DNA from 3 places in the Marinobacter sp. CP1 genome. Region 1 is predicted to be linked to each of the others. Evidence: predicted binding sites of a transcription regulator. Region 1 holds the regulator's gene; each other region holds the start of a gene.
The links. Region 1 encodes sigma-54, which starts transcription at its own class of promoters, with help from an activator protein. Its sites were predicted from a motif close to ANTGGCATNNANNTTGCTNT; they were not measured.
Positions count from the first base shown of each region.

Region 2: the regulator sigma-54 is predicted to act here: its motif matches at 6,882-6,901, upstream of ACP86_RS11710 (TorF family putative porin).
Region 3: the regulator sigma-54 is predicted to act here: its motif matches at 6,458-6,477, upstream of ACP86_RS23055 (PEP-CTERM sorting domain-containing protein).

Region 1 covers NZ_CP011929.1:543,660-553,587, reverse strand. Annotated here, with positions in the region: gene yjgA (ribosome biogenesis factor YjgA) at 1-124, opposite strand, end outside; gene mgtE (magnesium transporter) at 140-1,501, opposite strand; gene ACP86_RS02600 (HPr family phosphocarrier protein) at 1,511-1,780, opposite strand; gene rapZ (RNase adapter RapZ) at 1,788-2,672, opposite strand; gene ptsN (PTS IIA-like nitrogen regulatory protein PtsN) at 2,701-3,171, opposite strand; gene hpf (ribosome hibernation promoting factor) at 3,259-3,567, opposite strand; gene ACP86_RS02580 (RNA polymerase factor sigma-54) at 3,669-5,195, opposite strand; gene lptB (LPS export ABC transporter ATP-binding protein) at 5,347-6,072, opposite strand; gene lptA (lipopolysaccharide transport periplasmic protein LptA) at 6,050-6,604, opposite strand; gene lptC (LPS export ABC transporter periplasmic protein LptC) at 6,588-7,172, opposite strand; gene ACP86_RS02560 (KdsC family phosphatase) at 7,169-7,717, opposite strand; gene ACP86_RS02555 (KpsF/GutQ family sugar-phosphate isomerase) at 7,740-8,720, opposite strand; gene ACP86_RS02550 (ATP-binding cassette domain-containing protein) at 8,909-9,721, shown strand; gene mlaE (lipid asymmetry maintenance ABC transporter permease subunit MlaE) at 9,718-9,928, shown strand, end outside.
Region 2 covers NZ_CP011929.1:2,531,822-2,541,749, reverse strand. Annotated here, with positions in the region: gene ACP86_RS11740 (heavy metal translocating P-type ATPase) at 1-1,095, opposite strand, end outside; partial or broken gene ACP86_RS11735 (mercuric reductase) at 1,274-1,559, opposite strand; gene ACP86_RS11730 (cytochrome c biogenesis CcdA family protein) at 1,716-2,438, opposite strand; partial or broken gene ACP86_RS23240 (transposase domain-containing protein) at 3,223-3,444, opposite strand; gene ACP86_RS11725 (hypothetical protein) at 3,469-3,666, opposite strand; gene ACP86_RS11720 (alginate export family protein) at 3,878-5,122, opposite strand; gene ACP86_RS11715 (OprO/OprP family phosphate-selective porin) at 5,577-6,662, opposite strand; gene ACP86_RS11710 (TorF family putative porin) at 6,943-7,671, shown strand; gene ACP86_RS11705 (TolC family protein) at 7,956-9,257, shown strand; gene ACP86_RS11700 (efflux RND transporter periplasmic adaptor subunit) at 9,307-9,928, shown strand, end outside.
Region 3 covers NZ_CP011929.1:25,536-35,463, reverse strand. Annotated here, with positions in the region: gene prpF (2-methylaconitate cis-trans isomerase PrpF) at 1-451, shown strand, start outside; gene ACP86_RS00145 (THxN family PEP-CTERM protein) at 527-1,279, opposite strand; partial or broken gene ACP86_RS21935 (MmgE/PrpD family protein) at 1,560-1,724, shown strand; gene ACP86_RS00135 (PEP-CTERM sorting domain-containing protein) at 2,003-2,884, shown strand; gene prpD (2-methylcitrate dehydratase) at 2,986-4,470, shown strand; gene ACP86_RS00125 (PEP-CTERM sorting domain-containing protein) at 4,756-5,520, shown strand; gene ACP86_RS23055 (PEP-CTERM sorting domain-containing protein) at 5,619-6,395, opposite strand; gene ACP86_RS00115 (TIGR03013 family XrtA/PEP-CTERM system glycosyltransferase) at 6,733-8,145, shown strand; gene ACP86_RS00110 (XrtA/PEP-CTERM system exopolysaccharide export protein) at 8,207-8,851, shown strand; gene ACP86_RS00105 (XrtA system polysaccharide chain length determinant) at 8,905-9,928, shown strand, end outside.

The DNA of each region.
Region 1 (9,928 bases):
GCTGATCGTTGCTCAGGTCCAGCATCCGCTTGCCCAGATCCTGCAGGGCATGCATTTCCCGTTTCAGCTGGGATTTGCTCGGGCCGTCGTATTCCGGCGCGTCGTTGTCTTGATGGTCTTTCATAAATCCGAGATCCGCTTAAGCGTAGAAAATCGTCGCGAGGCCAAGAAAGGCCATGAACCCGACTACATCGGTCACAGTCGTGAGAATCACGCTGCCTGCCAGGGCCGGATCAATATTGCGAGATTTGAGAAACAGTGGCAGAACCGTGCCAACCAGCGCTGCGGCGACAAGATTGATCACCAGCGCGGCAGCAATGATCGCGCCGATCATCACATCCTGGAACCAGAGCATGGCTGCACCCGCCACCACGGCGGCCCAGAGCAGGCCGTTCAGTATCCCTGACAGAAATTCCCGGTTCAGCAGCCAGCCTACGTTGGCGCCGCTGATCTGCCCCACGGCCATACCGCGAATCACCAGTGTAAGCGTCTGACTACCAGCAATGCCGCCCATACTGGCAACAATTGGCATCAGCACTGCGAGCGCCACCACTTTGGCGATCGTGTCTTCAAATAGCCCGATGACGGCGGAGGCGGTCAGTGCCGTAATCAGGTTGATGCCCAGCCAGACGGCACGGCGACGGGTGGTTTTCCACACCGGCGCAAAGGTGTCCTCGTCTTCGTCCAGACCCGCCATACTCATCAGTGAGTGGTCCGCATCCTCCCGGATAACGTCAACCACGTCATCGATGGTGATCCGACCCAGCAGGCGGCCCTCCTCGTTTACCACCGGCGCCGAGATCAGGTCGTAGCGTTCAAACAATGTCGCTACCTTGGTGTCGGAGAGGCTCACGGGAATGGGCTCGATGTCGGTATCCATGACTTCCCGCACGGTGGAGGCGGGGTTGGAGACCAGCATTTTCGTGATGGGCAGCATGCCAATGAAATCGTCCCGGCGGCTGACCACGATCAGGCTGTCGGTCATGGGTGGCAGGGTGCGGTGCCTGCGAAGGTAGCGGAGCACAACATCGATACTGATGTCCGGGCGCACCGTAATGGTGTCCGTGTTCATCAGACCGCCGGCGGTGTCCTCCGGATAGGAGAGAACTTCCTCCACCCGTTGCCGGTCCTGCTCGTCCATGGTCTCCAGGACTTCCTGGATGACCGTATCCGGCAGCTGCTGCAGCAGGTCGGCCAGGTCGTCTGACTCGAAATCCTCGATGATGTCCGCCAGTTCCTGAGCGTTCAGCTGGCTCAGGAAGTAGCCTCGGATATCATCACTGAGATACTGGAGAACCTCGCCTTCGAGGTCTTTGTCCACCAGGTTCCACAGCAGGGCCCGCTGCCGGGGCGGTGAGGACTCCAGCAAATGGGCAATATCACTGGGGCTCAGGCCACCGTTCAGGATGCGGGCAACCTGCTTCAGTGCGCCACTGTCCAGCGCTTCGCTCAGGGAACGAAGACGCTGGCGGGCCTGGCTTTTTTCCAGAATATCGGTCATGTGTTTATTTTACTCACCCTCACCGAAATAGTCGTTAATCAGTTCCACCAATGCTTCGATGGCCTGTTCCTCATCCGGTCCGTCGGCAATGAGCTCCACATCGGTTCCTTTGCTGGCGGCCAGCATCATCACCTGCATGATGTTCTTCGCGTCCACATCCCGGCCTTTGCCGCTGATACGCACGCTGCTGTCGTATTCCGATGCCGTGTTGACCAGCTTCGCAGTGGCGCGCGCATGCAGGCCCAGTTTGTTGATGATGGTAATGGGGCGGCGAATCATGGCTTGATCAGATCTCTTCCCGGGTCTGCAGGTGTGGCAGCTCGGTGTGCCGCACTTGCACATTGCTGTACCGTTGCCGGAAGTACTCACCCAACTGCTCGCACACATACACCGACCGGTGCTGGCCGCCGGTACAGCCAATGGAAATGGTCATATAGCTGCGGTTACTGTCTGCAAAGGAGGGCAGCCAGGTATCCAGAAATGATTTCAGGTCCTCGATCATCTTCCGGCTTGCCGGTTCTTTTTCCAGAAACTCGATAACCGGCTGATCCGTCCCGACATACTTGCGGAGGCTGGTATCCCAGTAGGGGTTGGGCAGGCAGCGGACATCGAAAACGTAGTCGGAATCCAGCGGCACGCCGTGTTTGAAGCCGAATGACTGAAACAGGAGAGCCAGTTCCTGATCTTTTCGACCGACCACGCGCTGCTTGACCATGTCCCGCAGCTCGTACATGGACATGCCGGTGGTATTTACGTAAAGATCGGAAAGCTTGGAGAGGGGCTCCAGCAGTTTCTTCTCGCTGGTAATGGCTTCCCGGAGAGAGGTCCTGTCGTCACTCAACGGATGCTTTCTGCGGGTGGCGTGAAAACGCTGCAGAAGCGACTGCTCGTCGGCGTCCAGGAAGATGATTTCAACGGTAACCCCGGTTTCCTGGAGGCGCCGGTAGATCTCCTCGAAATTGGCCAGCTCGCCGGAAAGGTTCCGCGCATCGATACTGACGGCCATCTTGCCCAGTCGACCAGGCCTGGTCTGGCTGGCGGCTTCCCGTGTGAGGGGGAAGAGCAGGCCAATAGGAAGATTGTCGATGCAATAAAACCCGAGGTCCTCCAGCACATGAAGTGCGGTACTCTTGCCCGAACCGGACCTGCCACTGACGATAATCAGCTTCATGACCACCTTACCTCCACTGCAGTGAATATCAGCCGCCTGAGGCGGTCATGCGCTGGTACAGCGTGCTGGCGTCCTCGGATTGCCGGAGGCGATCACAGAACGACCGCTCATTGAACTTTTCAGCCAGTTGGCTGAGCAGCTCCAGGTGTTCGCTCGTTGCTTCCTTCGGGACGATCAGGGCGAAAATCAGATCCACCGGCTGATTGTCGATAGCATCGAATTCGACGCTTTCTTCCAGCGTCATCAGCACGCCCACCACGTGATCAAGTCCTTCCAGACGGCAGTGGGGAATGGCGATTCCCTGGCCAATGCCGGTGCTGCCCAGGCGCTCGCGGGAAATCAGGTTGTTGAAGAGCTGGGTCTCGCTGAGCGTGTTGTCCTGATGGTTTATCTGCTCGGCAATAAACTCCAGGGCCCGTTTCTTGCTGGACGCAGCTACCCTGCAGAGGGTGAGCTCCGGAGCAAGAATGTTCTCTATGGTCAGGGATGTGTCGCTCATGGATCGACTGCGTTTCCGTTAAAAAAAAGGCTGCGACACGTTACTCATGTCGCAGCTCGATTAGATGAATTGCATGAAAACAGTCAGTTAGCGAGAGCCGTTTCCGTGCATCCGGTCTACATTCTTTTCCTTGTGCTTGAGGATCTGACGGTCAAGCTTGTCGATCAGGGCATCGATGGCTGCGTACATATCCTCATTTTCTGCCTTTGCGTGAATCTCACCACCAACCACATGCAACGTGGCTTCCGCAATCTGGCGCACCTTTTCCACTTCCAGGGTCACCTGGCAGTTACTGATGTGGTCAAAGTGACGCTCGAGCTTCTCGAACTTCTCTGAAACATAATCCTTCAGTGCGGGAGTCAGTTCTACGTGATGGCCTGAAATATTGAGTTGCATAGGCGTCTCCTGTTGTCATCGTGCCGGCTCCCGGGAGCCGGTCTGGGTGCTGGCGCATTATGCGCCGGCGAATACGGTGTTGCGTCCCGGCCCCCGGGTATTCAGACCAGCCGCTTGCGCTCGTTGGACGGCGGAATGTGCATGGCCTCCCGGTACTTGGCAACGGTGCGTCGCGCAACCTTGATACCCTGTTCCCCTAGCATGGCTGCAATTTTGCTGTCGCTCAACGGCTTTTTGGGCGTTTCCGCCGCAATCAGCTTCTTGATCATCGCGCGTATGGCCGTGGAGGAGCATTCTCCACCCTCGTCAGTGCTGACATGGCTGGAGAAGAAGTACTTCAGCTCGAAAATGCCACGGGGGGTATGCATGTATTTCTGGGTGGTTACCCGTGAAATGGTCGATTCATGCATCTCTACCGCCTGGGCGATGTCTGAAAGAATCAACGGTTTCATGGCTTCTTCACCGTGATCCAGGAATCCCTGCTGGTGCTCGACAATACGGGTCGCGACTTTCAGCAAGGTCTCATTGCGGCTCTGCAGGCTCTTGATGAACCACTTGGCCTCCTGCAACTGGTCGCGCAGGTAGGTGTTGTCTGCGCTGCTGTCCGCACGCCTTATAAGTGAAGCATAGCTGGCATTGACCCGGATGCGCGGTGCAATTTCAGGATTCAGCTCAACACGCCAGCGGCCATTGTGTTTGCGAACGATCACGTCCGGAATCACATAATCGGGTTCGGCCCGGTCAATGACATCGCCCGGCCGCGGATTCAGGCCGGTGATCAGCGCCAGGACATCCCGCAACTGGTCTTCTTTCAGGCGGCTGCGGCGCAGCAACTGGGCGTAATCGCGGTTGCCCAGCAGGTTGATGTAATGGGTAATTACAAGGCGTGCCTGGGCCAGCCAGGGTGTTTCCGGCGGCAGCTGGTTGAGCTGGATCAGCAGGCATTCCTGTAGGTCCCGGGCAAACACGCCGGGCGGATCAAAGTGTTGCAGGCGGTGAAGCACGGCTTCCACTTCATCCAGTTCAAGGGGGTCTTCATCGTTCTCATCCAGCAGTCCGGCGTGGATTTCCTCCAGCGGGCTGGTGATATAGCCCCGTTCGTCCACTGCATCCATCAGGGCATGGGCAATGGCCTGGTCCCGTTCACTGAGGGGCGTCAGATTGAGCTGCCATTCCAGGTGATCCTGAAGCGTTTCGGTCGGGGAATTACGGGTTTCGAAATCGTGATCGTTTTCGTCGTCGTTGCGGGCTGCCGGCGCTGGTGCGGACTGGTAGATGTCGTCCCAGGCGGTATCAACCGGCAGATCGTCCGGAATGTTGTCAGGAATCTCGTTCTCCGAGGACCAGTCCGGGCCGTTCTCGGATTCATCCCAGTCGCTGGCCGGTTCCGGGGCAGCTTCAGCGGCGGACTCGGTGGCGTTGGCCTCGCGCTCGTCGTTTTCGCTGGCTGCGTCGGTCTGGTCATCGTCCTCGGAGGTCTCCAGCATGGGGTTGGATTCCAGTGCCTGCTGGATTTCCTGCTGGAGGTCGAGAGTGGAGAGCTGGAGAAGCCGGATCGCCTGTTGCAGCTGGGGCGTCATGGTCAGGCTTTGACCCAGCTTTAACTGTAAGGAGGCTTTCATAACCATGGTTCAGGATCCGTCACTCATCAGCGCGTTGTGTCATAAGTCGTGAAAAAATCTTTATATGCCGGTTACTTGCCGTGATTTTAATTTACCCTAGCAAGTTCTTTGCCGAGTTTACTTGCTACAGATCATCAAAACAATCAGCCATTGGGTGTCAGAGTCTGAATTCGTCGCCGAGATAGACTTCCTTGACCTGCTGGTTGGCCAGGATGGCGTCGGCATTGCCGGAGGCGATGATGTGGCCGCCGGAAACAATGTAGGCATTCTCGCAGATGTCCAGGGTCTCACGCACGTTGTGGTCGGTGATCAAAACGCCAATGCCTTTGTCCCGAAGGTGCCGGATGATGTGTTTGATGTCACTGACGGATATGGGGTCCACACCGGCGAAGGGTTCATCCAGCAGGATAAAAGCCGGCTCCATGGCCAGTGCCCGGGCAATCTCCACCCGTCGGCGTTCACCGCCGGACAATGCCATGCCAACACTGTCCCGGATATGGGTGATGTGGAATTCTTCCAATAAACCCTCGAGCTTCTTCTCCCGCTCTGCCTTGCCCAGCCCCGGCCGGGTTTCGAGGATGGCCATGATGTTGTCGCGTACGGACAGTTTGCGGAAGACCGAGGCTTCCTGGGGCAGGTAACCGATGCCCTGGCGGGCCCGACCATGCATGGGCAGGGGGGTGATATCCCGGCTGTCGATCGTGATCCGCCCGCGATCAGCGGGGACGAGCCCAACGATCATATAGAAGCAGGTGGTTTTCCCGGCACCGTTGGGACCAAGCAGCCCGACAATTTCCCCACTGCGGATTTCCAGGGAAACGTCGATCACCACTTTTTTCTGTTTGTAACTCTTTGCCAGGTTACTGGCTCTCAGAACTGCCATCGGATCCCTGTCTGTCTGTACTGCGTGGCTGAATCACCATCTCTACCCGGCCGCTGCCCTCGCCGGTGTCTGCGCCGCCCTCAGCGGTGACAACCCGGCCGACGGTATCATAATGAATGACATCACCCCGGAACAGGTTGCCATTCTGCTCGATGACTGCTTCCCGTTCAAAGGTCAGCTGGCTGTCGGTGGCAGACCAGGTAATGTTCAGGGCACGGGCATCGGTTTCGCCTTCCCCCTCGCGCGCCGGTTGACGGTATATAGCGGGCGTACCAGAGGCTTCGATCCGGCTCAGGCCGTCCTCGGTCCGGTACAGGACGACCCGCTCGGCAGTCAGGCGGGTATTGCCCTGCTCAAGTTCCACAGCGCCGGTGTAGGTGGCAATGCCCTGGCCGTCATCCAGGCGGGCGGTATCTGCGGTGACCTTGATAGGAGTGTCAGAATCAAGGTCAAATGCAGCCGCCGGGCCGATCATCACGACCGTTAGCAGGGCAGCCATCAGGCGCCGGTATCGGTTAGTTTCCGGTTTCATAGAGTCCTTCCACCTGGGAGTTCAGTTCCAGAATTCGTTCGTCTATCCACGCTTTCATGCCCGTGGCCCGGGTTATGCCGGTAACATCACGTATTTCTACGGGCGCGTCTGTATATACCATGCCCCGGTCGTTATCCAGGGTCAGGCTTGATGTTGTCAGGACGGCGTCCCGTTCGCCAATCGTGCGCTGAACCCGGACATTGTCCGTCAGGTACACCAGATTCTGGTTTTGCAGCAAGCTGCCATTGTCGGCCTCGACAATCCACGGCAGGGCCTCCTGGTCCCCGTACAGCTCGGCCCGGGGAGATTCCATGGTGGCCAGGTTGCCTTCCTCGAACTGCTCAATTCGGGGGCTGGAAAACCGGATCTTGAGATTGCCCGCTTCATCGAAGGAGGTGTACTGACCATTCACCACGAAACCGTCTGGTTCGGCGTCTCCCCGTAGGGCCGCTGCCTCGTCATCAATCACAGGGGGTTCATCGCTGCGCCAGAGCAGGAATACGGCTGCCACCACGGTAGCAGCCAGTGCCAGTGCTCGCAGCCAGGGTCTGTCCAGCAGCCAGTTCATGCCTCGGGCTCCAGATAGGGGGCAAGTGCTGCGTCAAGCCTGCCATGGGCCGTCAGCAGCAAGTCGCAGGCTTCGCGGACCGCCCCTTCGCCGCCCCGGGCAATGGTGCAGTAGTCGGCATGCTGCTGCACCAGCCAGTAACCGTTGGGCACGGTGATGCCCAGTCCGGCGAACCTCAGTGCCGGGAGATCTGGCAGATCGTCCCCCATGTATGCGATGGCCTCGGGGCTGATATCCATGGTGCTGACCAGTTCCTGAAGGGCTACCTTCTTGTCCTCTCGCCCCTGCATCAGGTGGGGAATGCCAAGATCCCGCATGCGCTTCTCGGTCAGGGGGGACTTTCGTCCGGTGATCACGGCCACGGTAATCCCGGCTGCCATCAGTTGTTTCAAACCCAGGCCATCCAGAATGTTAAAAGCCTTGAGCTCATCACCAGTGGCGCTGAAATAAAGCTTGCCGTCGCTCATGATGCCGTCGACATCCAGTGCGATCAGGCGGATCTTTACGGCCTTTGCCAACAGGGAATCCGGCCATTGGTGCTTCATATCAAACAGCTCCTCATAGCCCCTAGATAACGCCGGCACGCAGCAGGTCGTGCATATTGATGGCGCCAATCAGACCCCCCTGGTCGTCAGTAACGGGGAGGGCGTTGATCTTCATCTCCTCCATTATGTTCAGCGCTTCCGCCGCCAGATGATCGGCCTGGATCGTTTTACCATGCCGGGTCATGACCTCGTTGATGGGCGTATTGTGAATGTCCACCGATCGATCCAGAGTCCGTCGAAGGTCACCGTCCGTAAATATTCCGGTAAGAGTGCCTTTATCATTGACGACGGTGGTCATACCGAGACCCTTTCGGGACATCTCAAGAAGAGCACCGCTCAAGGGGGTATCCTCGTTGACGACTGGAATCTGATCACCGCTGTGCATGATGTCGGAGACCCTGAGCAGCAGCCGACGCCCGAGGCTGCCGCCGGGGTGAGAGATAGCGAAATCCTCGGCACTGAAGCCCCGGGCCTCAAGGAGTGCAACGGCGAGGGCATCGCCCATCACCAGGGTGGCCGTTGTGGAGGAGGTGGGCGCCAAACCCAGTGGGCAGGCTTCCACCATAACGCTGACGTCCAGATTGGCGACGGCTTCCCGGGCCAGTGTGGAGCTGGCATTGCCGGTCATGCTGATCAGCGGAGCGCCCATGCGTTTGATCAACGGCAGAATGGTGACCACCTCGCTGGTGTTGCCGCTGTTGGAAATGGCGATGACCACATCCTGGGAGGTGATCATACCCATGTCACCGTGGCTTGCCTCGCCCGGGTGCACGAAAAACGATGGCGTTCCAGTGCTGGCCAGGGTGGCGGCAATTTTGTTGCCAATGTGGCCGGATTTTCCCATGCCGGTCACAACCACGCGGCCCTTGCAGTTCATGATAACTTCGCAGGCCCGCGTGAACTGGTCGTCGATTCGGCCTTCAAGGGCATCAATGGCGTCGCGCTCAATGCGGATGGCGCGGATGGCAGAAGATCGGAAATCGCTGGGAGTCTGTTCGGTCATCGGGCTTTGGGCCTGGCTGTCGGGACGTTGTAAATGTTGGGCAGAGTATACCATTTTCACCCGGCAACGATGCCCGGTTACCGAAAGTTCAGTCAAACTGATCATTGCTATCAGTACATTTTGGGCACTTTGGATTGAGCTTGCGCGCTCCTTGGCATAATGTAGCCCCTCTTTGAAAGGTAAGGACTATGAATTCACCGGCTTACATATCGCTCAAGGACGTCGTGTTCTCCCGCTCAGGGCGCCGTATCTTCGACGGTGTCAGCCTGGACATCCCCCGCGGAAAAATCACCGCCATCATGGGGCCCAGCGGAACCGGGAAAACCACGCTGCTTCGCCTTATTGGCGGCCAGCTCAGGCCGGATTCGGGCAGTGTTGTGGTGGACGGCCATGAAGTGCCGAAGCTCAAGCGCAAAGCCCTCTACAGCCTTCGGGAAAAGATGGGCATGCTGTTCCAGAGTGGGGCGCTGTTCACCGATCTGAGCGTGTTCGAGAACGTGGCCTTCCCGTTGCGGGTGCACACAAAGCTGCCGGAAGACATGATTCGTGATGTCGTGCTAATGAAGCTTGAAGCCGTCGGATTGCGAGGCGCACGCCAACTGATGCCGTCGGAACTGTCCGGAGGTATGACCCGCCGGGTTGCTCTTGCCCGAAGTATTGCCCTGGATCCCGAGCTGATCATGTACGACGAGCCGTTCGCCGGCCAGGACCCGATTGCCATGGGCGTTCTGGTAAAGCTGATCCGCGATCTGAACAGCTCCATGGGGCTGACCAGCGTTCTGGTTTCCCACGATGTGCCCGAATCCCTGAGCATTTGCCATTACGCCTGCATCATCTCGGACGGCAAGGTGATCGGGGAGGGCACGCCTGAAGAGCTCCGGGCGCATCCTTCCGGGAAGGTCCAGCAGTTTCTCCAGGGGCAGCCGGATGGCCCGGTGCCGTTTCACTACCCGGCCGAGGGCGCCGCCCAGGACTTTGGGTTGTCCGGGGGTGTGTCTTGATTGGCAGAATTGCGGCATTCGGGCGGCTCGGTCTTGATATCGTCTCGTCATTCGGCCGTTCAGGCCGTTTCCTTGCAGGCGTTCTGGGCGGTGTGCCCAGGCCGGCGACCGGTTTCCCCCTTCTGGTGAAGCAGCTGTACGCCGTTGGCGTTCTGTCCCTGGCCATTATCGTGGTTTCTGGCCTGTTTATTGGCATGGTGCTGGGGC
Region 2 (9,928 bases), 2.0 Mb from region 1:
CGCTAACGCGGTGTCGGAACCTACCTTGGTGGCGCGATACCTGAAGCTGCCGCTCTTGTTAATGGTGGCGCCGATCACCTTATCGCCGGGCTTTTTTTCCACCGGCATGGACTCGCCAGTGAGCATGGACTCATCCACCTGGGACTCGCCCTCTAGAACCTCGCCGTCCACCGGAATCTTATTGCCGGGGCGGATCACGACGATGTCGTCCTTCAGAACCTCAGCGGTGGGAACCTCCCGTTCCTGGCCATCACGCAACACCGTGGCCTTGGGCGGCGCGAGATCCATCAGCGAGCGGATGGCGTCGGAGGCACCGGCACGGGCGCGCATCTCCAGCCAATGGCCGAGCAGGATGAACACCAGCAGCACCGCCACCGCCTCGAAAAACTGCACACCCGGGAAAAAGAGCGTGGAACCGACGCTGAACAGGTAGCCAGTACCCACCGAGAGAACGACCAGCACAGCCATGTTGAGCACGCCGTTTTTCAGCGCGCGCCAGGCGGCAACAAAGAACGGCCAGCTTGGCCAGAGCACGGCGATGCTTGCCAGTAATAGCAACCATAGGTCTAGCCGCAGCCCGAAGGGCGGTGCTGGCGGTTCGAACAGCCCACCCATGGGCGAATAAATGAAAATCGGGAGGCTGAAGATCAGGCAGACCCAGAAACGGTTGCGCATGTCGCGCACCATTGCCTGCATGTCCATGCTGCCGCCGTGGCCCATCTCGTGAGCCATCTCGTCCTTTGCGCCAGTATGTTCGCCGTGTTCAGCAGGATGCGCGGTATCGTCGTGGCCGGTGTGGGAGGCATGGCCATCGTGGACGGGCGTGGACACAGCCCCGGCTTCGGTCGGCGGGTCCCCCGGGTCGCAAACGTGCCTGGGCAACTGTTCTCCGGAACAGTGATAGCCGCACTCGTGTATCCGGGCCTTGATAGCCTCAAGGTCCACCGTCGCCTCGTCATAGGTGACGGTCGCGCTGCCGGCCACATAGTTGACCTCGGCTTTCTTAACGCCGGGCAATCTCAACAACTGTTTCTCCACGCCCCGGGCACTCAGTGCCGATAGCAAGCCGCGGATCTCCACGACGGTATTTTTCATTCCTTGGTCCCCTTTCCTTAATTGGCCAACCGGAGCTTTTATCAGGCAGACGAACACCCAGCATAAGCGCCATCCAGATCATCAGAGCATATCTACCTGAATCCAAAATGAATCACCGGCTTAAACCGAATCAGATTGTGATCTCGGTCAAGAAACCCCAGAGCCGCGTTCAAATGATTTATCCGGCACAGCATGACAACTGTTTTACATCCTTGGTGAACGTTTGCGCACAGAGCTTGAGTCCTTCAACCATGGTCAGATAGGGGAACAAGTCATCGCCGATTTCCTGAACGGTCAAACCTGCTCGTAACGCCATCACCGCCGTTTGGATAATTTCACCGCCTTCCGCTGCGACAACCTGCACCCCGAGCAACTGCTTCGGCTTCAGAGAGGCCAACGGTGGCGACTTGAGGATCGGTAAACATGACCGCGGGCATGGCACTGAGGTCGAGCCTGGCCTCGCCTTCCTTACAGGAATATCCCATCTAACACGTAATCCTGAACACCGGCAGACTCGCTCAGCGCCCAGGGCCGGATAGGCTTTTTACACTCAGCTACACTGGCTGCGTCAGGATAGCACCCACTGAAACGATCCCCACGAATTAAAGAATTAGAGAGGATCAGCCAAGCCTTCCAAGAACTGGAAACGTCGACAACATCCACGAGGCGAATAGAGTCATCTGACCGGTGAGCACCAACACGCCCATGACAACGAGTACCAGGCCTGCAAACACTCTCAGCAGTCGACTCCAGCGACTGAGCCAGCGCACTCGTTGTCGAAAGTGCTCAATGAAGAGGGCGGTGCCAAGGAACGGGATAGCCAGCCCTAAAGAATAGGCAGCAAGATAAAGCATACCCGCCTCGGCATTGGCATGGGTGGAGCTGAGCGCCAATATAGCCCCGAGTATGGGACCTATACAGGGTGTCCAGCCGATGGCAAATGCTATCCCCAGAAGAAAGGCGGCAGTGGGACGTCCGCCTTCGAGTGACTGTCCAATGCGCCATTCGCGCTGCAACGCCGGCATGCTCCACCAGCCCAGCATAAACAGACCCATTAGAACGATGAGCACGCCGGCCACCAGGTTGGCCTCTTCACGATAGGCCATCAACCATTGCCCTAAAGCACTTGCGCTTGCTCCCAGGGCAATAAAGATCAGACTGAACCCCATCACAAAACACAGGCTCAGCCAAAGGGCCTTCAACCGATTCGAAGCCTCGGTCAGGGCACCTCCAGTCACGACCGACAGGTAGCCGGGAACCAGAGGTAGCGTGCAGGGTGAAAAAAACGATATGAGACCACCGGCAAACGCGGCGGCAATTCCCCAAGTTGCAAGATCAGGCATTTAGCCCTCCAAGTTCGGTGAGTCTGTCAAATTGCCCAGAAATCGAATTTGATGCCTTCCCTGGACCTGCCGTTATTGATAATGGCCCGTGCCCGCCATAGCATCTTGCCAGTACCGCACCGTGGCGGAGTTCAGGCGAAAAGGCATCACTTTCACAGAGCTGACCTCAGTAATCCTTGTGTTCGCGGAACACACGCTGCTGGCCGTTGGCGTTGAAGGCGATGACCTGATAATCGTCCTTCCGGCCCGTTTCCATGCCCCTGCATCATTTTCATGCACGCCTCAGTCATGGCTTTACGGTCTTCGGGGGACATATCAGACATCATATTCATCATCCCCCTCATGCCTTTTCCTTCGTCCTCGTGGGCCAATGCAGAGAAGGATCCAATGGTTCCGGCCAGAAGAATCGCTGTGATGGTGAGCCTGGTTTTTGAATTGCGCATTTGATTCACTCCATATAAAGCCCCGTTACGAATGAACCGAAGGACGAGACTTTGTTGCAAGAACTAACGTTAATGAGTTTGCCGCGATGGGCAAAAACCGGTTAAGACTCAGGAGTAATGTTCTGGAGGGGGTGTAATAGAAGCCAGGAAGGGATCCTGGTAGTGGGCCGCCTGTGCGGCAAAAATCAGCTGGGAACCGGTATCGGTAAAACTTGTGAAGTTCCCCGGCGGCAAGGCAAAGCAAACGCAGGCCCGCTGAACACCAAAAGCAGTGACAGCAACACAACAATAGTGGGGCGATTCTTTGCGGACATCCTGCTTTCAAGCACCAATCTGTGACATTAACAAATTAAGGCATACGATCTACCGATAAGTTCCCAACAGACCAACACTATTTTATTCCGTTGTAAGCGTCCGCCGATGGCGCTGCTCTTCTGTGTCGGCAGTCGGGTTAGAACATCCCTTGGATACCCATAGGGATCATGCCCTTTCCGCATAGCCGACTGGATCAGCGTCATGACCGCAGCCGCGCGTTGACCACTGCGGAGTGATCCCAGGAACAGCCCAACGCACAGGGCCACGAGCCTTCACTTATACGTGACGCCGTGTCGATCGAAGATCTCATAAACTTCCCCGGCCTCCTCCTGCGGCAACATCACCCGGATCGTCTGCTCTTCCTTATCAATAAAGATCACATCCTGTGGGATTTCGCTGCCAATAAGATCGTCTCGCGTATTGCGTGCCTGATCCATGTTCTCGAACTTACCATTAATAGCTTTACCCATCGTGCTTCTCCTTGTTGTTTAGATTCCATCCAAAGCATAGCTAACACATCAATTTCTGTAAATTTACGACGTTTCCAAGAGCCAAACGCTGCCTGAGACCTCCTCAACCGCAGCGTTCGTCAGCGACCCTTATCCTTCGGATTGTCTACCCCCGGTCGGGGCGACCCGCCCTCTATCAGGCGAATGTCTGTTCACCGCAACAGTGATAAGGTCAGAACTTGACCTCTCCCCACAACCAGGCCTTGTCCGTATCCACGCCACGACCATCGGCGGCATAGCTGGCGAACTTGGCACCCACCGTGTAGTGCTTGTTGATCGGGTAGACAGCCAGCAGCCCCAGCTCGGAGCCATAGCTCAGGCTATTGATGTCACTGCTGTAGTCATGATAAACGGCCAGCCACTTGACCCCCTTTGCTGAGGCACCCGCCGATACGTATAGATCCTGCAGGCCATCGTCCGGGGTGACCAGGAACTGGTCGGCCCAACCGTTCATCGCGTGAAGCGTCGCCAGAGGCGTCTGGAATGACCGGCCGTCGTCCGACTCCAGAGTCTCCATACCCACCTTAAAGGTCAGGCCGTAGACTGCGAGCCCCACTTCCGCCAGCCAATAAGCGGCCTCAAAGCTTTGCGGGTTGTCTGCATAGTCTTTCTGGATTGCGTACTCCAGGGTGTACAGGACCCTGGCGTCTTCCGATACATCGGTGCCACCTGCGAACCGCAAACCAAAATTCTGGGTTGAGTTGACGTCTGCGTTGGTAAAGTCGAAAAGATAACCGTAAGTGGTCAGGGTTCCGGCAGCCAAGCCATGATACTGTGCGTTGAAAATCGGCGACTGCATTGGGAAATTGCCATTAGGGCTGGCATCCGAGAACACCCGGTTAGCATTGTAAAGATAGCCCGCTGTGATCTTCGTGTCCGGAAGCGACTCGTTGGTGCCGACAAAGGCATCGAAGGTTTGCTCATTCTGGCGCCAGCCAACCGTACCGATAAACCGGTGATTGTCCAGAGCAAAGCGCTGACGGCCGTAGGTCAGGCTGGTATCCGAAAAACCTTTGTAACGCACGTAAATTTGGTTGACTTCGGTTTCCGTCGGATCAGCGACTACTGAGTGATCGGTTATGCCATTGATGGTGCTATTGTAGTTCTCATTCCCCACAGCGGACACATCTTCCGCCTCGGCAAACACCTCAAACCCCTTAAAATCACCAGTCCGGTACCCCAGTCGGGTTCGAACGGTAGAAGCATGGGCTTGATCAAGAGGGTTGTCCTGATCCACAAATTCGTAACGGTAACGAACATCAAGCGAAACCTTTCCCCCGGTTAAGGCTTCGGTAAAGGTCATGGACAGGACAGGCGTTGCGGCAGAGGCCAGAACCGAACCAATGGCAAAGACAAGCAACGACTTCTGGTTTTTTTGGCCATTCCTGGCAGTGAGCGGAGTTAGCATCATTTTCATCCTAGTGGTACCTTCAGCGGCCGTATAAACGGTTGAATGGAGTCAACATTTCATCGATAAGTCGCTCGTTCAGTTTAGGGCGCCAATGTCAGCGACAACCTTGATATCGGTCAGATTGAACCTGACTCTCAAGGGGTACCTCCATAGGCTCACAGGCAAAAAGAGCTGAACAACGCGCCACCACCTTATACGTCTCGCAAAGCCGTCCATACGGGCCTCCTTTTTTCAGGAATACAGCCGGATCAGAGCTTAACTGCACCTTCAGGCTGTCCAACTGATGGGGTCCACCTCAATGTACACCAGAAACCTCAGATGAACTTTATTAGCGGGGGGCGGGGTGGGGGGGGGGCAGACAAAAGCATGGGCAGATTAATATCTGCCCAAAACCTGAGTATTTCATTAACTCTCAAGAACTATATCAAGCCGCAAACTCATTCAAGCGACCTCCATGCGGTCAAAATGCATATTGTAACCTCGCACGCACTTCATCTCCGCTAGCGCCATTGGCTTCTTCGCCATCCATGTAGCTCATTCCAAGTCGAACATTCTTGTTGGCGTAATAGTTAACGCCCAGTGTTGTTTGCTCACCGTCGGTCGTGGCCAGCCCCACATCACTGTATTTTCCGTCACCATCCTCAAAGCGGGCAACAACTTCCCAGGCCCCTTTGGGTGATGCCGGTTTTACCCGCTTGAATGCTCCGGCTTTGTAAGGACGGCTTTCGCCGGTGATGATCCAGCCAAGCTGTACGTAATAACCATCAACATCCACCTGGCCTTCCTCGGAATCGAAATATTCGGCCTGGGCATGGAAGGGCCCGGAAGCGCCGGCGAGCTCCAGATTAAACGTATCGACCTCATCGGCCTGAGTGTCGGCATCACGCGTGGTATAACCCGCACCAAGATGAACAACCATATTGTTCGTTTGAATCGGTGCAACCGTGCCCCGTGCGGTTACTGCCGTGTTATTGAAATCGTCGCTGCCATTGCCGCCTGCCTCGAAGTAGCCGATACCGTAGGTCCAGTTGCTGCCTTTGCCGCTGAGCTGGATGCCGCCGCTGCGACCGGGGGCATAACGCTCGGTCATGGCAGATCGCTCAAGCGCTGAGATGTCTTTTGAGCTCGTTAATTCTTCCAGGCCGAATGGCTCTTTCTGTTTACCGATAGTCACGGTTGCAGCTGAGCCAAATCCCATGTAACGAATGTACAGGTCTTCAGCAGTACCGCCGTCGGCGCCATCACTTTCAGCGACGTTGAACTGGGTCTTGTACGCCCAGTCGCCAAAGTGGCCCTTGGCGTAGAGGCGTGCCCGGCGCACATCGAAATCGGTAGTGTCAACACCGTTGTCGTCAGACTGCGTGGCGTCGTAATCCCACTGAATGCGCCCGCCGAGCTGAAAAGACGCAGAGTTATCCGACACTTTCACTTTGATACCGCTGTCGGTATCGATCACAAGGTCTTCGCCGCTGGTCGTAACGTTTCCGGCCTGTGCAGCAGAAGCGGCAGAAATCGCCAAAGCCAAGCCCAAATATTTCTTGCTCATGATCTGTCTCACCTTTTTCGGTTTGCTTGTGTGTGTTGAAGCGCTATTAAAGTCTATTTGGCAAAGATTACAGAATGGTTACAGAGAATGCATCAAAACAGGGCGCTGGTCCGGGCCGGTGACAGGTTCTGGGGCGCTAGGTGTTGGGTCGTTTTTCGGGGGCAAGCTCAGAATGTGCCGATTTGTCTCTATAATAATGATAAACAAGAATAAATAAGATGTGGCAAGACTTTTGCTAAATCATATTTGGAGCAATGAAACCCAACCGAAGGTATCCATTATGAAGAAGCAGTTTTTCACCAAATCCGGATTTATCAGTATCACTTTGCTTGCAGCACTTCAGGCTGCGCCCGCCATTGTTAGCGCTGACGTCAGCTCAAATGTGAGCGCCAGCAGCAACTATCTGTTCCGGGGCGTCACCCAGACAGACGGGGCTGCGGCTGTCCAGGGAGGGTTGGATTATGAGCATGCGTCGGGCTTCTACGCCGGTGGTTGGGGTTCCAATGTCGATTTTGGTGACGGCACCAGCTATGAGCTTGATCTTTATGCCGGATTCTCCGGCTCTGTGGAAGAACTGGGTTATGACGTTGGGTACATTTATTATGCGTATCCTGACGCGCCGGACTCCATTGATTTCGGCGAACTTTACGGCGAGATCAGCTATGGCATTGCTGCTGTAGGCCTAGCCTACACGATCAACAGCGACACCAGTGGTGATGGGGTGTTCGTGCAAGGAGATGCCTATTACTACGCCTCTGTTGGGGTGCCTCTGCAGGACAGCTACAGTGCCGGTGTTACGCTTGGCTATTATGACTTCGCTGATGACGGCAAGGCTTCTGTCGGTGAGGCAAGTTATTCACACGTCGCCGCCAACGTTACAAAGGATGCGGGAAACTTCGGTTCCTTCAGTGTTAACGTGGAGTACGCGGACATTGAGTCAACCGACGCGCTTGGCTCTGTCAACTCGGATGACCCGAAGTTCTGGCTGGGTTGGAGCAGGAGTTTCTGATCGGCCAAGTGATCACAAGCAATTCAGATCCAGAATAAAAAGCCGGCCCAAATGACGGGCCGGTTTTTATTTATCATGCAAGAACCCACCATCGTGCGCCTGCCTTGACGCCCGGTGACTCGACATCCTCGCCCTTACCTCTGCCCCCCCTGCCGCCAAAGCTCATTTCTTATCCGGTGCCTGAATTTCAAACTGTATTAAAGGTTTGTCTGTAAGATCGCTCCGGAATCCCACGCAAAAATGCTGACTCACTGACCTCAGTCAAACAGCCAGGATGATACTGAATGAACAAACGATTGTTGTTGTGCGCGATGATAGTTCCGGGAGCCTTGGCCGTCTCTCCCATGGTGTCGGCCCAGGCAAAAGAGAGTGTGTCGCTGAAAGAATATCAGCAGGCCAAAGCCAGCCAGGCTGTTTCCCTGAACCAGGCCATGGTGATGGCTTTCGAGAATAGCCCGGTATTGGCTTTGAGGCGGGCCGCGGTCTCGATACAGCAGGGACAGCTTGATCATGCCAGCCGCTGGGCGCCGAGCAATCCAGAGTTTGAGTTGGGGGCCCGTCAGGCCCCGGATCAGGCCGACGAGTCCCTGGAATATGGGGTGAGGGTTACTCAGGAGATCTGGATGGGTAATCGCGGCGACCTTGGGCAGTCGCGTGCCCGGAGTAATCTCACGTCCCGGCAACAGGAGCTTGAATACCTGAAGGTAGCCACCAAGGCGCGGGTGCGGGCCGCCTATTTCCGGATACTGCTGGCTCAGAAAGAGTTGGAAACCGCAACCCGTGCCGTTGAACTTATGCAACGCACCAAAGACCTGGTTGAAATGTCCGTAAAACAGGGTAAACAAACCCGGATTGATCTCAATACCGCAGTCATTGGGCTTGCCAGGGCCCGGAATCAAAAAGCCTCGGCGGAACAAAAGCTCGAGCAATCAAAAATTGACCTTACCGAAGTGCTCGGGGTGTCCCCCTCCGATGCCGTTGGGGTGACCGGCGAGCTTGATGTGACGCTCGAAGACCTGCCTCCGACCAGCCAGCTTGTCGAGATGGCACAGAGTCAGAGAGCGGACCTGAAAGCGGCGGCCGCAAGAATTGCAGCGGATGAATCTGGCCTTGAAGTTGCGAAAAGCCTGACGATTCCAAATCTGAAAGTCTTCGGATTTTATGATCGTGAGGAAGGCTCCAACCTTTTCGGTGCAGGGGTGTCGATGCCTTTGACCGTTTTTCATGATTATTCCGGTGAGCAGAGACAAGCTGCTGCGCGGCTGAAAACCTCCGAGCTTGAGGCAGAGGCTTTGCGCCTGGCTACAGAGCGTCAGGTTGTGTCGGCTGTGGCCCGGTATGAATCCACCGCCGTTCGACTGCGCCAGATGAACGAGTCGATCCTGGAGCGTTCAGAGGAAACATTACAGTTGATGCAGAAAGCACTTCGGGCGGGCAAGGTCGGTGCCTCGGATGTTCTGGCGGCACAGGACAATCTCCTGTCGGTAAGGCAGGAATACGTTCAGGCGCAGAATGATTATATCGATGCCGTCCGGGCGCTGGAGATAAGCACAGGAGGTGCTCTGTCGATGTCAGCCGGTTCCTGAGGGTATAAAACTCGAAATTGACCGTTCTCTATATATTGAGGGTGAATGAATGATTCGCAATCTTAAGATATTTTTAATTGTTGTCAGCATTCTGAGCTTGCAGCAGGTATACGCTGCCGGAGAAGCCGAGGGTGACCAGCACGGAAATGAAGAAGCCGAGCATGCCGGAGAGGAAAACCAGTCCCGCCAGATCCATCTGACGCCGGAGCAGACAGAGTTACTGTCGATTCAGACTGTGGCGGCTGCCAAGGGGCGCGCTGGCGCAATTGTCACGGCACCTGCCGAGATTCAGTATGTGCCGGACCGCGTGGCCGAGGTTGGTCCGCTGCTGGAGGGAAAACTGACAGGGTTGGCGGTTGATCTGGGGGATCGTGTCAATAAGGGGCAGTTACTGGCAACCCTGAACAGTGTGGAGCTGGCCCGGATTCGCTCCCGGTTAATCTCGCTGGAGGCCCGCAAAGAAGCGGCCGAGTCTGACTACAATCGTGAAAGGGAGTTGCAGGGACAGGGTATTTCCAGTGAAGAAGAGTTCCTGGATGCCAAGGCTGCCTTTCTTGAAACAAAAGCGGAGTACGATTCCGTGCGGGAACAACTGGCGGTTTACGGCAGCGAGTCGTCAGGTGACAGTGGGGGGCTGGCGCAATACGCGCTCCGCTCACCCATTGAGGGGC
Region 3 (9,928 bases), 520 kb from region 1:
GCTGATGTTTGAAACCATCCGGGCCCATGGCGCTGTAAAAATGGGCCTGATCCAGAACATCGAAGAAGCCGCCAACCGCCAGCACACCCCGAAGGTGGCCTTCGTGGCGAAGCCGTCTGATTACGTATCCTCAAGCGGCAAAAACATCGGGGCAGGGGATGTGGACGTCCTGGTTCGCGCTCTGTCCATGGGCAAGCTCCACCACGCCATGATGGGCACGGCGGCGGTGGCCATTGCCACGGCATCGGCGGTTCCCGGAACCCTGGTGAATCTGGCTGCAGGTGGTGGCGACCGCACCCACGTGACCTTCGGGCACCCCTCCGGCACTCTGCGTGTTGGGGCAGAAGCGAAGGAAGTGAATGGTCAGTGGACCGCGACCAAAGCCATTATGAGCCGCAGTGCGCGGGTTTTGATGGAAGGTTGGGTGAGGGTGCCTGCCTACTTCTCCTAGCCAATTATACTGTCGATGATCGAAAAAGCCGGAGGCAATCCCCGGCTTTATTATTTTCCGACGATCATCCAGTTTTCAGTTAAATTCAGGTTTTCTCCGACGTGCGAAACCAAGCCCCGCTAGCCCCAGACCAAGCAAAGCGACCGTACCGGGTTCTGGAACTTCAATGGTTCGTGTTTTGACCACGCCAGCAAGAAGCGCATAGTTTTTGCTTTTTTCCTTGGTCCAGAATTCGCTTGCAAGCTCGTCGTTGTAAAAAAAGCCGGCGATGTCGAGATAATATGCGGTATTACCCAGGATGAATTCCTGTGAGGCGCCTTCATTTCGCGTGAAAGTCACTTGATCAGCACATCCATAACGATTTAGAGAGTCGCCATCGTATCCGCCGTTGGGGCACCGGCCATAGTAAGGGTGATTTACTGTCTCCCAATGAACGAAATCGAAGAGTGAGTCGATGGACTTTGTCGTGCCATTGATGGATAGAGTCGTTGAAACTTTCAGCGAAGCAGATTCGAGGGTTGAACCCGTCACCGGATAATTGAAATGAATAAAAGCGCCCAAGTTAAAAGGTGTGCTTTCTTCAATCGGAAAACTTGGTGGTGCGAAGCCGTCGAATTTGTAGCCGCTCTGTTTGTGCCAGTATACGGGGTGACCCCATTTGATGGTGTCGGTGTTGATCCCGCTCACAACGGAAGATCCGGGAGTCGTTGCAGTCCATATTCCGCTCACGTTCGTTGCACTGATCGGGACCGCAGACACTGGCAACGAGAAGAGAGAAGCTGCTACTAGGCCTAGGCCAAATGGCAGAAGAAACTTTTTCATCATCATGCTTCCCTGTAATTAGTGATGTCCCTTACGGCGGAGGCAAAAAGCTTACCACAAAGAGGATCCGGCTGATTTATAAAGGGTTACCTTCGAAGCAGTTCGTTGTGGTGAAAACCTCCAACTGCGAGATGTAAAAATTTCGGACACTGGCGAATGCAATGGTGTAACAATTGTCTCTGCCGAACACTCAACTAGGCTTAGACACACAATCATTGAAAGACAGGGAGGGATTGCTGTGTCACCAACATTCGATCTCAACGAACGTCCCGACTAGGACGAAGTCTTGCAGAAAATCGCGGACTACGTTCTTACCTATGAAATAACCAGCGAAGAAGCCTGGAAAACCGCTCGCCTCTGCCTGATGGACACCCTTGGTTGTGGTCTTCTGGCTCTGCGCTTTCCCGAATGCACCAAACATCTCGGCCCAATCGTTGAGGAGAGCTTTGTCCATTACTGCAGTGTATCCCTCAATCGCAGAATTACCGTCAAAAACCTTTACATTGCGCTTTCGTACAGTCAGGCGGAATGCACCAGGCTGTCACTGAATATAATTTGTAACTACCTGAATTAAAAATGAAACCTTGGCAAAATTCCGATAACCGGCATTGGTTTTGCATTTTTAACTGACTATGGATGGATTTCGAAAGTCCAATCCTTCCACGCGGCTCCGATGATAGACCCGAAATTTATCGGATGTCCTGAACAGGAAACAGGGAGTAAGTGATCATGACTCGTTTCACTAAAAAGATTCTAGCAGCGGCGGTAATGAGCACAATTGGAGGTGTCGCATCGGCTGCCCCGTTCACCGAGATCCGGATTGGCGATAACGATGGTTTCGGCTACGACGCTGATCCCAATTTCGCCGATTTGACGGGTGACGGAGGCACTGCTGACCGAAATTCTGATGGTCACCTTGGGCCGAATGATGTTCTTCCAAGCATGAATGGTGATAACACTGTAGCCACTGGTTCGGGAGATGATTTCGATAACAGAAACGGCGAATCCATTAATGGTTCCGGATTCACAGATACAGGAACGACTGGCGCAACATTCACTGATATCAGCCTCTCAACCAGCTACGACAGCTCTTCTGCAAGTGAGCAGGTTTATAACGCCAACACGGGTACCCCCGGCAGTGGAGGTGTCTTCCCTTCAGGTCTATCCAGTACTCTGCCGAATCAACCGGGTTTTTCATTTCTTTTTGAAGTGGATAAAGCAGACATTACGGTCGGTACCGATATCTTCTTTAATATGGTATTCGCCGATTATGATGTCCAGCCGGCGAACATAGAGTTTATTTATGCGTCGGGAAAAGAAACTCTGGGGGTGACTTTGCAAAACAACGGTCCGAACGATGGTTTGATCCAGGGCGCTTTCGCGAAACTCGATTTTTATGATGTTTTCAGTGATGGCGATAGTGTATGGAATGGTGTTCTCGGCGTAAACTTCAACGCACCAAACGAGCCATATACGGCGTTTGATTACGTCGAGCTCAGCGTGAAGCCGTTGGTGGTCGATGTGCCAGAGCCGGGCACGTTGGCTCTTTTTGCTCTTGGTTTGACGGGTATATTCGGCATTAGGAAATTGCCCTTGCATCGGCCAATGTAAAAGCTCTTTCTGATAGGCACCTGGTGCGCAATCCAGGTGCCTTGTCTCCCAATGTGTGTGAGCTAGGCTCTAGGCATAGCAATTCTTTTGGGAGAAACATTATGAGCTCCACATTCGATCTCAACGAACGTCCCGACTACGACGAAGTCTTGCAAAAAATCGCGGACTACGTCCTCACTTACGAAATAACCAGCGAAGAAGCCTGGAATACCGCCCGCTACTGCCTGATGGACACACTCGGCTGCGGACTGCTCGCGTTGCGCTTTCCCGAGTGCACCAAACATCTTGGCCCAATCGTTGAAGGAACAACGGTTCCCCATGGCGCCCGTGTACCAGGAACACCTTACCGGCTGGACCCGGTGAAAGCAGCGTGGGACATCGGTTGTATCGTTCGATGGCTGGATTACAACGACACCTGGCTCGCGGCAGAGTGGGGGCATCCCTCAGACAATCTGGGCGCCATACTGGCCGTCGCAGATCATCTATCGCAGAAACGCGTCGCGGAAGGTAAAGATCCTTTCAAAGTGAAGGACTTGCTGGAGGCCATGATAATGGCCCATGAAATTCAAGGTGTACTGGCCCTTGAAAACTCCTTCAATCGCGTCGGGCTGGATCACGTGGTGTTGGTAAAGGTGGCCTCCACCGCCGTTGCGGCGAAACTGATGGGAGCGAATCGTCAGCAAATGCTCTCAGCGCTTTCCCACGCTTGGGTGGATGGCCAGTCACTCCGAACATACCGGCATGCCCCGAACGCCGGATCCCGCAAATCCTGGGCCGCAGGCGATGCCACATCGCGGGCAGTGAGGCTTGCCGATATTGCCATGCGCGGAGAGATGGGAATACCCGGTGTGCTAACCGCGCCCCAATGGGGCTTCTACGATGTCCTGTTCAGCAAAACCAACAAAGACCAGAAGCTTAAGCCCGAAGGGCAGAGAGAGTTTTCGATTTCACAGGAGTTCGGCTCTTATGTGATGGAAAATATTCTCTTCAAAGTTTCATTCCCGGCTGAGTTTCACGCACAGACGGCAGCAGAGGCAGCTGTCACACTGCATCCCCAGGTCAGGGATCGGCTAGACTCGATTGACCGAATCGTAATTACCACCCACGAATCTGCAATTCGGATAATTTCAAAAGTAGGAAAACTCGCCAATGCCGCTGATCGGGATCACTGTCTGCAATATATGACGGCCGTACCGCTTATTTTCGGTAATCTTACTGCAGATCATTACGAAGACAGCTTCCACGAGGCCAATCCTCTCATTGACGTGTTGCGGGATAGAATGGAAGTCGTGGAAGAGGAGCGGTATACGCGCGAATACCTTGAAGCTGACAAACGCTCTATTGCGAACGCAGTTCAGGTATTCTTCAGTGACGGCACTAGTACCGAGAAAGTAGAGGTGGAGTATCCTCTGGGACATCGTCGCCGACGAGATGAGGCGATTTCAGAGCTTAGATCGAAGTTCCACAGAAATTTGGGCGCTTGCTTTCCCCAGGCAAGGTCTTTGGCGCTTTTAGAACTTTTTGAAGATCAGGGTAAACTTGAACAGACAAACGTAGCTAATTTTGTCACTGAGTTTGCTCGTTAGTGCTGGACTGCCCTCAAATTAAAACGATCGCACCGCAACGAGTCGGAACCCCCATGTTTTTTATGCTCTAAAATCTTTTGCGGGTTTTAAAACTTGTACTGTCAGAATTATTTACATTCTGGCGATTTGAATATTTCGACCGATAAGACAAGTGCATAAATCAATTAAATTTCCCGTTACTGGCGCGCTAATTGCTCAGCTACGACACGGGGTGAATAACTACACCTTGGAGAACATGGGAGTTGTAGTCCCAAACCAAAATGGATTTACGCAGAGGTGAGACCGATGAAAAAGCCGATAACTTTGTTAGCAGCGGGGCTGTTCGCAGGTTCGTTTTCGTTTAGTGCCTTGGCCACAGAAATTATTTTTGATGACCCAACTGATCCGATCAACGGTTCAGAGATCAAACAGCCGGAGATTGAGTACACAGATTTCTTCGTCAGGGCTGGTTACTCAACCAGCAACTTATGCTGTGGAATCAACTTCGTACGTTCTGATATTGAGACAATGAAGCCGGCCGAGCCGAATGAGGACCCGCTACCTGTAAGAGTCTGGAGAGATACCGACCCGGCGAACGGAGGCCTGGGTGTCGATTCTGGTCTGGCGGATGGTGACACAGATAACTTTGAAGGCAGCCTTAATAATAACGCCAATACCGATGAAATCCTGTTTTTTGATTTCAAAGGCATGGTTACACTCATGGAAGTTTGGCTAAATGCCGGGGATGAAGCGTCCGGAACTAGCCACCAAGATAAGTTCTCTTCAGACGCTACAGATGTATTCGACATCTTCTACTCAATGAATGGTGAAGACTACTTCAGTATCTATGGAGCAAATACTAAGCCAACTGATGGCGAGTTGCTTGCGCTGACAGGTGATAACTTGGTTAATGCGAGCTATTTTGCGGTTGCTCATGTTGGGCCGACTGATTCAGTAGGTGGCTATATCGAGAAGATCAAGTACGCTAGTGTCCCGGAGCCCGCAACGCTCGGACTTATGGGTTTGGGTCTGCTAGGGCTTGGTGTTCTTCGCAGGAAGAAAGCTGTTTAAATTAACGTTAGCCGGACCAAGTGGTATCCGGCTCTCTAAACAGAAAGTAAAAACCCCGATCTTTCGATCGGGGTTTTTTATGGAGCTCACTGACGTGATTAGTGCTTGATCTTTCGGCTACGACCTAGGCCCAAAGCTGCGAGTCCAAGGCCCAAAAGGGCGAGAGTGCCTGGCTCTGGCACGCGTGCAACCGAAACGTTGTCGATACCCCAGCCATCATTGGTGCCTTCACCGTTGTTGAAGGTAAGGTAGGCTTTGTCAAAGAAGATATCGGAGAAGATTGTGATGTAAGCGATATTACTATTGGAGAGTGGTGAGGCAATTTCAATGTCGTCCGACACGCTGCCATCTTCAAATTCAAGCTTTAAAGAGGCGTTAATGTCGTTGGCGTCAGACAAGTAAAAGCCGATAGCGTTTCGCTTCCCGGCTTCACCATCCATAATGTTCCACTTGACCGAAAGCGCGTCGTTGCTGTCGAGCCACTTGCCAAGATTTTCCCTGCCAAACTCGCCGGACTCACTATCTTCGATCATGAGCTTTTCAGGTTCGACATCATCGCCCTCGGCAGACTGAGAGGAGGTGAGCGAAAACGTCCCTACAGAAGTGGAAAAAGATTCCTGAGCGAGGACCCAGCTTTTTTGTGGTTCATTTGCAACAAAGGCCTGATAGCCATCCCCGTCCGCATCTTGCGCTGCAGACGGATTGAAGCCCTCGAAGCCCTCGGTGACACGATTATACGTATCAGCCAGAAATGCGGACTCAGCGGTTGCAGCGTCTGCACCGTAAGCCACGTCTTTGTAGATGATCGCCGCGCTCGCAGGTGCGGATACTGCAGCAATCGCCGTGCAAAGCAGAGTTTTGTTCAATATTTTCATGGATTTTCCTTCCCTTTTTACATCCTATCCAGTTCGGCCCTCTCAAGGCCCCGTTTAAGAAACAAGCGAGCGCCATGCCATTTTGTCTAAAAGAACGTAAAGACAGGATGATGGGAACCATAATGCAATCGTGATCTATAGAATCCGTAAAGGAATTCGACAACTGTCACCGATACAGGGTCTTACCAGCGATGATTAAGTTAACGCCATTTTACAAATCATGACTTTACATGAAGATTGAACTTAACCGTAATTGACGTACAATCTTGCTCGCGGTATCGCGTCCGTCGCATTGGAAGCCCAGAAAGTTCGCTCGCGAGCACCACAAGGAGTCGATGTGGCCCACATCAGGTTGTTCAAACACTATCTTCATCTCCCTTTTGTAATTTTGGGTCTGATCGATTGGGTGTTTTTGTCTGGTGCATTTGCGCTGTCTGTGTTTTTCCGATTCTTTGGTGATATTGAGCTTTTCTGGTCCAGCGTCGCCTTTATTATCCCTTCTTGCATCGTATTCGCTGTCGTAAATCTGTTGATCATGATTGCTCTTGGTGTACATCAGGCCAAGGTAGAAGAAGGGATGTCTGGCATGATGTTGCGGACTATTATGGCGGTTATCATTGCCATCCCTGCCTGCGGTTTTCTTTACTTTCTCGCCAGCGATTGGCTTTGGTACCTCGGTGACCAGAGAGCCCTGACCTCTGCCTCCGTGTTCAGTGTTTTCTTGTTGGGGTTCGGGCGGTCGGTATTTTTTGCACTAGTTGGCAAAGATACGTTCAGGCGAAAAGTTCTGGTCCTGGGGGCTGGTCGGAGAGCTAAGCAACTATTCGAAGATCTGAAAACACCGTTCAACAGAAAAGGTTTCAAGCTAGTCGGCTTCGTTCCTTTGCCGGACACATCTATCGAAGTCGGTAAGGAATATCTCCTGGACCTTCCTTCATCACTTCATCAGTTTATACTCAATAACCCAGTTGCAGAGATCGTGGTTGCAGTAGATGACAGGCGGAAAGGTTTGCCTATGGAGGATTTGCTGGAATGCAAAATGGAGGGTGTCAAAATAGTTGACGGTGCCAGTTTCTATGAGAGGGAATCGCGAAAAGTTGCACTGGAGATGATTACGCCCGGCTGGCTTGTTTTCTCGGATGGCTTCAACGTCTCTTCAGTATCAGGCATTGGCAAGCGTTCACTTGATCTCTTCGCCGCAGGAATTCTCTTTGTGGCCTCTTTGCCTCTGTTAATTCTGACGGCCATCGCCATCAAAATCGAAGATGGGGCCAAAGCTCCAGTGCTCTATAGTCAGGAACGTGTCGGACTTAACGGTAAAGCGTTTAAAGTCCATAAATTCCGTTCAATGATTACCGACGCAGAAAAAAACGGGGCAGTGTGGGCAAGCAAAAATGACTCTCGGGTAACGAAAGTGGGAGAGTTCATTCGTAAAGTTCGTATCGATGAGCTTCCCCAAATTTTCAACATCCTAAATGGTAGCATGTCATTCGTTGGGCCCCGACCGGAAAGGCCCGTGTTTGTAGAGGAACTCAATCAAAAAATTCCGTTCTATAACGAACGTCATCGGGTGAAACCTGGCCTCACGGGTTGGGCGCAACTATGCTTTGCCTATGCCGACAACGAGGAAGACACGCGTGAAAAGCTCAGATACGACCTCTACTACATCAAAAACCAGAGTCTGCTGCTTGATCTATTGATTATAATCCAGACAGTAGAGGTGGTATTGTTTAAGAAAGGATCGAGGTAGTTCCTGGAGCCTGAACTCCAGGAACTGTTTTTACATCATGGAACTGTATTGAGGTAATACGATGACATTGCTCTCCCGGCACCTTTGTTTACTGTTCACCGGATTGGCTATCGCCATGCTAGCCGGTTGTGCATCAACAACCGCCTCCTCTCCTGAAAAAATTCAGCAGGCATTAAACTCGGCAGGTAGCGATTCAGACGCGCCCTATATTCTCGGCGTAACCGACGTTGTTTCAGTGTCAGTCTGGAGAAATCAGGATTTGAGTATTTCCGTGCCGGTCAGGCCGGATGGGATGATCTCGGTTCCGCTCATAGGTGATATCAAAGCGGCTGGGGTTTCGCCCGAGTCACTTGCGCAGAGTATAGAGGCGGAGCTTGCCACGTATATTCGTGAGCCTCAGGTAAGCGTAATCGTTACATCTATGGGAAGTAACGAATTCAAGGATCGAGTCAGAGTAACTGGTGCAGTCGGGCAGCCGATGTCTGTTCCGCATAGGGATGGAATGACTGTCTTGGACATGCTTTTGAGCGCTGGCGGGGCAACCCCCTTTGCTTCGCTGAATGATGCGATGCTGTACAGGATGATGAATGGCGAGGTTGTAGCAATACCTGTGCGTTTAGACGATATTCTAAGTAAGGGTGATATAGAAACCAACTATAGCTTGCGACCAGGCGATATCCTCGCGGTACCCGAGCGTAATTTTTAACTTAAGGTCGTTTTAAGGCAGCCGACAAGAAGCCAGGAAGGCAGGTACGGGTTATGGCATTACCGCTAGCACAAATTCCATCAGAAGCGATAAGGGAAGTAAGATCCCGAAAGGGACTGGCGTTTCTACTCTTTTTTGTCGTCAGTTTCGCCGTGTTGGGGGCAGGATTCATCTGGCCATATAAGTATGAATCCGAGGTCATTATCTACGTGGATGACAGCAATATTATCCGGCCCTTAATGGAAGGCAGCGCTGTAACAACCAAAATATCAGAACGCCTGTCTACTGTACGCGAGACACTTTGGCGCCGCAGCGTGATGGAACAGGCGGCCACAGATACCGCAATCTTTGGAAACTCCGCAAGCAACCTGTCCGATGAGGAATTAGAGGAGCGAATTGCGTCTATTCGAGCCAGCATGGAAGTGTCTCCCAGAGGGGACAGCTATTTCGCCATTAGTTACAGATCAGGCTCTCCGCTTGAGACATTTCGCGTTGCTCAAAAACTCGGGCAACTCTTTATCCAGGAGAATAGCGAAAGGAAACGAGCTGAAAGCCGCAACGCTTATGGCTTTATCGATAAGCAAGTAAAAAGTTATGAGCAGCAGATCGCGGAGGTTGAAGCCAGGCTGAAGAATTTCCTTTCTGAGAATGTTGATGGGACTGAAGCAGAAGCAAACGCTCGGATGGCAAACTTACGCGGGCAACTGGAGCTCGCGCAGATAGAAAAATCTGAGCTCGAAAGCCGCGCCAGGTCGCTTCAGCAGCAGCTTGAGACAGTCAGCCCAACACTTAACCAAGGTGGGAGAACCCCAGATGCTTTCGAAAGACGAATTCAGTCTTTGGAAGAACAGCTGGATAATCTGCGCCTTCAATACCACGACAGCTATCCGGACATCGTTATCCTGAAGGAGCAACTCGCAGAGCTTAGGAATCAAAGAGATCTTGCAGAAGCCAGCGGTGAAAACGAGGAACGTAAAGTTGGCGGTGAAACCCTCGTCAATCCCCTTTATCAGGATTTAAGGGGAGAACTTGTTACCACGAGGGCCGATATCGAAACCATCGAAACTCGAATACGCT